2 regions of the Antrihabitans spumae genome follow, and region 2 is predicted to be linked to the other one. Evidence: predicted binding sites of a transcription regulator. Region 2 holds the regulator's gene; the other holds the start of a gene.
What was found. The regulator LexA, encoded in region 2, represses DNA repair genes until DNA is damaged. The targets are predictions, from matches to a motif close to CGAACANNTGTTCG.
Positions count from the first base shown of each region.

Region 1: cofD (2-phospho-L-lactate transferase) is a predicted target of LexA. The motif match lies at 1,347-1,360, and genes of this name have one in related genera.

Region 1 is NZ_JBIMSN010000153.1:23,841-27,283, forward strand. Features, by position in the region: gene ACHIRB_RS28660 (DUF3499 domain-containing protein) at 1-126, opposite strand, end outside; gene ACHIRB_RS28665 (metallopeptidase family protein) at 204-695, shown strand; gene ACHIRB_RS28670 (WhiB family transcriptional regulator) at 768-1,004, opposite strand; gene cofD (2-phospho-L-lactate transferase) at 1,573-2,535, shown strand; gene ACHIRB_RS28680 (coenzyme F420-0:L-glutamate ligase) at 2,532-3,443, shown strand, end outside.
Region 2 is NZ_JBIMSN010000060.1:81,979-85,421, forward strand. Features, by position in the region: gene ACHIRB_RS14650 (uracil-xanthine permease family protein) at 1-237, shown strand, start outside; gene ACHIRB_RS14655 (acyl-CoA dehydrogenase family protein) at 309-1,454, shown strand; gene lexA (transcriptional repressor LexA) at 1,539-2,237, opposite strand; gene ACHIRB_RS14665 (LysM peptidoglycan-binding domain-containing protein) at 2,579-3,100, shown strand; gene nrdR (transcriptional regulator NrdR) at 3,331-3,443, shown strand, end outside.

The DNA of each region.
Region 1 (3,443 bases), on a different contig from region 2:
TGAGTGCGGTTCGGCAACCGTCGCCAACGGGCCGACCACTGCGGTGGAGTCGGAATAGACGTATGTCAACGTCGCAACGGCGGGGTGTTTACACCCAGGCCTGCAGCATCGACGAAGTGCTCTCACAGTTAGTGAGACTAGCCGCCGACCGACCGCTGCCCTGCCAGGACACACCGGTGAACAAGGGCCGTAGTGTCACGGTTATGGCACGCGGGCGCATCCGACGACGACCGACGACATCGCGGTCCGTCACTCGACGGGGTCGCGGTGTGCGTGGTCCCGTGCTTCCCAATACGGTTCCCGCGTGGCGAACCCGCGGTGAGAAATTCGACATGTTGGTGTTGGAGGCTTTCGCGCCGGTCGATGCCCGTTGGCACGAACGACTGACCAAACTCGACATCGCGGTCGACGACGTCCCCAAGATTCGCCCGCTCGATATGGAGTCGGTGACCTGGCCGGACGAAGTTGTCGCCGATGGACCGGTTCCGTTGTCTCGCTTGATTCCCGCCGGAGTGGACAGGCGAGGAAGTGCAACCAGGGCGCGTGTCGTGCTGTTTCGCAGGCCACTGGAGTTGCGCGCCAAACATCCGGAAAATCTCGTCGACCTGCTGCACGACATTCTCGTACAGCAGGTTGCGACCTACCTGGGTGTCGAGCCGGACATCATCGACCCAGGACTCACCGAACCGGAGTGAGTCGCCCTGGTGTGTCGCCCGAACGAATTCCGGCGACACACGTCCTGCAGACCGCTCCTAGCGGGTACCGGGTTAACCGATACCGCGTTTGAGGCGTCGGCGCTCCCGCTCCGACAGACCGCCCCAGATGCCGAAGCGTTCGTCGTGGGCCAACGCGTAGTCCAGGCACTCGTCCCGTACTTCGCAACCCAGGCAAATTCGCTTGGCCTCTCGAGTCGAACCACCCTTTTCCGGGAAGAACGCCTCGGGGTCGGTCTGCGCGCAGAGGGCGCGCTCCTGCCACTGATCGTCTTCGGCAGCGTCGTACAACTCTTCGAATCCGTCGACGACGAGGCTGAGCTGGGGCCTGCCCTGCTCCACCTCGTAACCGCCGTCGTCGCAGACGCTAAGTGCTGCGCCCGCTTCGGAATCGGTTTGCGGTGCGTCGCCGTCGTTGCTGAAGGGAGTGTCGAACTCTCCCAGCTGGTTGGCCATCGCTTCGCCTCCTCACCTGTAATAGCGCAGAATAATTGACACCATCGACGCCAGATCGGCTCCGATGGAAGTGTGATTCGTTGGTTTCCCCGCCCTATTGCAGTTAACCACAAGGTTGTAATTAGCCACAGCGTTGCTGACAGAAACCACGTTCCGGTTGTTGCAGCCACCCCTATTGGAACGTTTGTTCGAATGTTCGCGCGGTACAAGCCTTTCGGCTGCATAGGCGCTGAATGACATACTTGTGATTAGACACGCCGCGCGCCGTCATGGTCAAGCTATCGGCGAAATTCCATTACTATCTGTCGGTTTCGAGGTTTCTGATGATCCCTGCGTCCGACGCCACGACGACTGCCGCATAGGCTTTGCAGACGTGACGGAGGAAACGAAAACAACCGGCCCCATCCGCGTCAGCGTCCTGGTCGGCGGCGTCGGTGGTGCCCGTTTCTTGCAAGGCGTCCGCGCCCTGCTCGGCGACGCCGGTGCGATCACAGCGATAGTGAACGTCGGTGACGACGTGTGGATGCACGGCATGCGCATCTGCCCCGATCTCGACACCTGCATGTACACCCTCGGCGGCGGCATCGACACCGAACGTGGCTGGGGACGAACCGGCGAAACCTGGCATGCCAAAGAGGAATTGGCGGCGTACAAGGCCGTTCCCGATTGGTTCGGACTCGGCGACCGCGATCTTGCAACGCATTTGATCCGCAGCCAGATGCTGCGTGCCGGCTACCCCCTCTCCGCCGTCACCGAGGCGTTGTGCGACCGGTGGCAGCCCGGCGTCGCACTCCTGCCCGCAACCGACGAACGCAACGAAACCCACGTGGTCGTCACCGATCCCGACGATGGCGACAATCGGCGCGCGATCCATTTTCAGGAGTGGTGGGTGCGGTATCGCGCGAAGGTCGAGACCCACGGTTTCGTCAACGTCGGGGCAGAACAGGCCAAACCAGGCCCTGGTGTGATCGACGCCATAGAGAATTCCGATGTGGTGTTCGTCGCACCTTCCAACCCCGTCGTCAGCGTCGGCGCCATCCTCTCGGTGCCCGGTATCAGAGGCGCGCTACGCACCACCTCGGCGAAGGTCGTCGGGTTGTCACCGGTGATCGGCGGAAAGCCGTTGCGCGGCATGGCCGACGAATGCCTCGACGTGATCGGCGTCGAAACGTCCGCGGAGGCGATCGGCCGACACTACGGCGCGCGCAGCGCAACCGGCATTCTCGACGGTTGGCTCGTGCATTCGACGGACACGGCCGACGTCCCCGGCGTCGAGGTCCGTAGCGTCCCGCTGCTGATGACGGATCCGCCGACCACCGCCGAGATGGTCCGCGCGGCAATGGACTTGGCTGGGATAGCGCTGTGACCGCAGAACCCGGCAACGACATCGAACGCGACCACGGCTCGGCCGACGAGATCCGCATCCTGCCCATCCGCGGTCTCCCCGAATTCCGCCCGGGCGACGACCTTGCCGAACACCTTGCGCGCCAAGCTCCTTGGCTCGTCGACGGTGACATCCTCGTCGTGACGAGCAAAATCGTCTCGAAATGCGAGGGTCGCATCGTCGAATCGCCGACCGATCCCGACGAACGTGACGCTGCGCGGCGCAAACTCATCGACCAGGAAGCCGTTCGCGTTCTCGCGCGAAAAGGACGAACCCTCATCACCGAGAATCGGCTCGGTATCGTGCAAGCGGCATCCGGGATCGACGGCTCCAACGTCGAATCCAACGAACTTGCTTTGCTACCAGTCGATCCGGATTCCAGCGCGGCTCGGCTGCGAGCCGACGTCAGAACTCGAACCGGCGTCGACGTCGCCGTCGTCATCACCGACACGATGGGACGAGCCTGGCGAAACGGCCAGACCGATGCCGCGATCGGCTCGTCCGGACTTGCCGTACTGCACGCCTACGCCGGCGCAAAGGACGGGCAGGGCAACGAACTTCAGGTGACAGAGGTTGCCATCGCAGACGAGATCGCCGCGGCCGCCGATCTCGTCAAAGGCAAACTCGGTGCGACACCGGTCGCCGTATTGCGCGGGCTGAGGACCGAGGACGACGGCTCCAACGCCGCCGCCCTGCTGCGTCGCGGGCCCGACGACCTCTTCTGGCTCGGCACGGAAGAGGCTCTTGCACAAGGCCGCAACGAGGCACTGCTGCTGCGCCGCTCGGTCCGCACCTTCGCGACCGACCCCGTTCCGCCCGACCTGCTGCGTGCGGCGATCGCCGAGGCACTCACCGCACCGGCACCGCATCACACGCGCCCGGTTCGCTTC
Region 2 (3,443 bases):
CTCTACGGGCTCATCGGTCTGCTCGGTGTCCGGATCTGGTTCGAAAACAGGGTCGACTTCACCGATCCGGTCAACCTCACCGTCGTCGCGGCCGCGTTGGTGGCAGGGATCGGTGATCTCACGGTGAAGGTGGGCAGTGCGGAGCTCGGCGGAATCGCGTGGGGATCGATCGGCATCTTGATCGGGTATCCGGTGCTCCGACGGCTGGCGCAGGTCAACGGTGGGAAGTCGGGGTAGTCCAGCGCACACCTTGCTGGCGTACGGTCAATAGGACGCTTCAACTATTGCCGAGTACCGAGGAGCCACAGGTGGAACGCACCCTGTTCGAGCCGGAACACATCATGTTCCGCGAGTCGTACGTGAAGTTTTTGGAACAGCGAGTTGCCCCGAATCACGCCAGGTGGGAAGAACAGCACATCGTCGATCGCGACGTCTGGCTCGAAGCGGGCAAGCAGGGCTTCCTCGGTACCGCTTTTCCCGAAGAGTTCGGTGGCGGTGGCGTAAAAGACTTCCGCTACAACACGATTGTCGCCGAAGAGAATCACCGTCGAGGGTTCACCGGCCTCGGGTTCTCGCTGCACAACGACGTCGTCGCGCCGTATTTCCTCGACCTCGCCACCGACGAGCAGAAGCAGCGCTGGTACCCCGCCTACGCCTCAGGTGAGTTGATCGGCGCGATCGCGATGACCGAACCCGGCACCGGCAGCGACCTGCAGGGCATCAAGACCCGCGCTGTCCGCGACGGCGACGACTGGATCCTCAACGGCGCGAAGACCTTCATCACCAACGGCATCAACTCCGACCTGATCATCGTCGTCGCCCGGACCGATCCCGACGCGGGCTCGAAAGGCTTCAGCCTGCTGGTCGTCGAACGTGGCATGGAGGGCTTCGAGCGAGGCAGACACCTCGACAAGATCGGCTTGCCCGCCCAGGACACCGCCGAACTGAACTTCGACAACGTCCGTGTCCCCGGCGCGAATCTGCTCGGCCAGGAGGGGATGGGGTTCGTCCACCTGATGCAGAACCTGCCGCAGGAGCGGTTGTCGATCGCGGTGATGGCTGCGGGCGCAATGGAGGGTGCGCTCGAGATGACCCTGCAGTACTGCCGAGATCGCAAGGCCTTCGGCAAGCCCATCGGCTCGTTCCAGAACACTCGGTTCGAATTGGCCCAACTCGCGACCGAGACAGCCTTCGTTCGTGTGTTCGTCGACAAATGCATCGAACTGCTCAACGAGGACAAGCTCACCGTCGCCGAGGCCGCGATGGCGAAGATGCGAAGCACCGAGGCGCAGATCGATGTGATCGACCGCTGCGTGCAACTACACGGCGGCTACGGCTACATGCGCGAGTATCCGATTGCCAAGGCGTACTTGGACGCTCGTGTTCAGACGATCTACGGCGGAACGACCGAGATCATGAAGGAGATCATCGGGCGCAGCCTGAACGTCGGCTGACCGACGGCGTACCGATTCGGGTCGGTGTGGGATCTCTTTGTGGCACTCGCTTGCGGGCCCACCGACCCGAATCTGTGTACGCTGTCAGATCTTTCGGATGACCGTGACGACCTTGCCGAGCACAGCGGCGTTGTTTCCGGGGATCGGTTCGAACAGCGGATTGTGGGGGAGCAGCCACACTTCCTTGCCGGTCCGCTTGAACGTCTTGACCGTCGCTTCGCCGTCGATCATCGCGGCGACGATATCGCCGTTGTCCGCCACGTTCTGCTGCCGCACGACTACCCAGTCGCCGTCGCAGATCGCTGCGTCGATCATGGACTCGCCGACCACCTTCAGCAGGAACAGCGATCCTTCGCCGACCAGTTCGCGTGGCAGCGGGAAGATGTCTTCGACCGCCTGCTCGGCGAGGATCGGGCCACCCGCGGCGATCCGTCCCAACACGGGAACGAAGGTCGGGGTCGGCAGATTCAGCTGCTCCGCTGCGTCGTCCAGCATCGGCTCGCCAGCATCGCTCATCGCCTCGTCGAGGCCGCGCACGTCGACCGCGCGTGGCCTGTTGGGATCGCGCCGCAAGAAGCCTTTGCGTTCGAGCGTGCGTAGCTGATGCGCGACCGACGACGTCGAGGTGAGGCCGACGGCGTCGCCGATCTCACGGATGCTCGGCGGATAGCCCCGCTCGGTCACCGAGGCGCGGATGACCTCGAGGACCTTGCGCTGCCGATCGGTGAGTCCGGCGGCGATGTCTGGAGTCGCCGCGCCTTCTTGGCTGCCGTCGTCCTTCATTGCCGACCGTCTTTCATCGTGACCGTCCTTCTCTGGATTGCTCAGGTTGGGGTGTTGCGGGAAACGGGTCCGGCGCAATGTTGCTGTGCGGTCTTCGGTGCGTTCGGAACTGCTTCTGTTCGAACCTGAATGTAGCCGCATCTACGTTGCGTTTCAAACACCTGTTCGACACGTGTCGCGAAAACTAGAGACTTTGTCGGTGGGGCATGGTAGAAAATTCGAACAGACGTTCATCGAACGCGTGATCGAACGTCGGCAGTACGGCACGGCAACCCAGGACAAGCAAAGCACCACCAACGACACCAGCGCACATGCCGCTGGCGACGCAGACGGAGGATCCGATGAGCATCACAATGAACGAATACGCGGGACTCGACGCGCATTTCGGTGGCATCGCCGGCGTCGGCTCGGACACCGCTGTCGGCACTGCGCGTGCCGACGAGGGCCTACGCCCGGTGCGGACGCGTCGGCGCGCGCTGGCGACGAGCGACAGTCGCGGCCCCGCCAACGGCTCGTTCGATTACGGTTCCGTCGGCCTGCGGGTGCTACCGCGCCTCGACGACGAGGATGTTCGAAGCGAGGAATACGGGTTCGGCACGGTTATAGCCACGATGTTGCTGACCGCCATCGCGGTGGTCGGGCTGCTCGGTCTGTGGAACCTGAGGACGGGTGGTCTCGAGAGTGTTCCGAGCACTACCGCCGTCGTGCACGTCCAGTCGGGCGAGACCCTGTCCGACGTAGCGGCTCGCGTCTCACCCGATGCACCGGTCGCCGAAGTCGTCGAGCAGATTCTGCGGCTCAACGACATGAAGTCGGCAGGCGTTGCGCCCGGTCAGGCTTTGATCGCACCCGTAGCGCCCTAGCACCGACCATGTTCGAATCCTTGGCGCAACTGCGAGCCGAGCTGTCACCGCTGGTGGTGGGCGATATGTCCCGGCCGAGTGGGCGGCGGGTATCCTCGGAGTCTGTTGGTCACACCACGCCGAGTGGTCGCATCGAGATCGCATATTGCACGCACGAATCCGGCCTGATCGGTTCGTCGCAGAGCGCGATCGAGTTGTGCGAGCTTGTCGGCATCGAAAAAGGATTCGACATGCACTGCCCATTCTGTCGACACCCGGACTCTCGCGTGGTCGACTCCCGCGAGGCAGAAGAGGGGAGCGCGATTCGCCGACGGCGATCATGCCCCAACTGCGGTCGTCGATT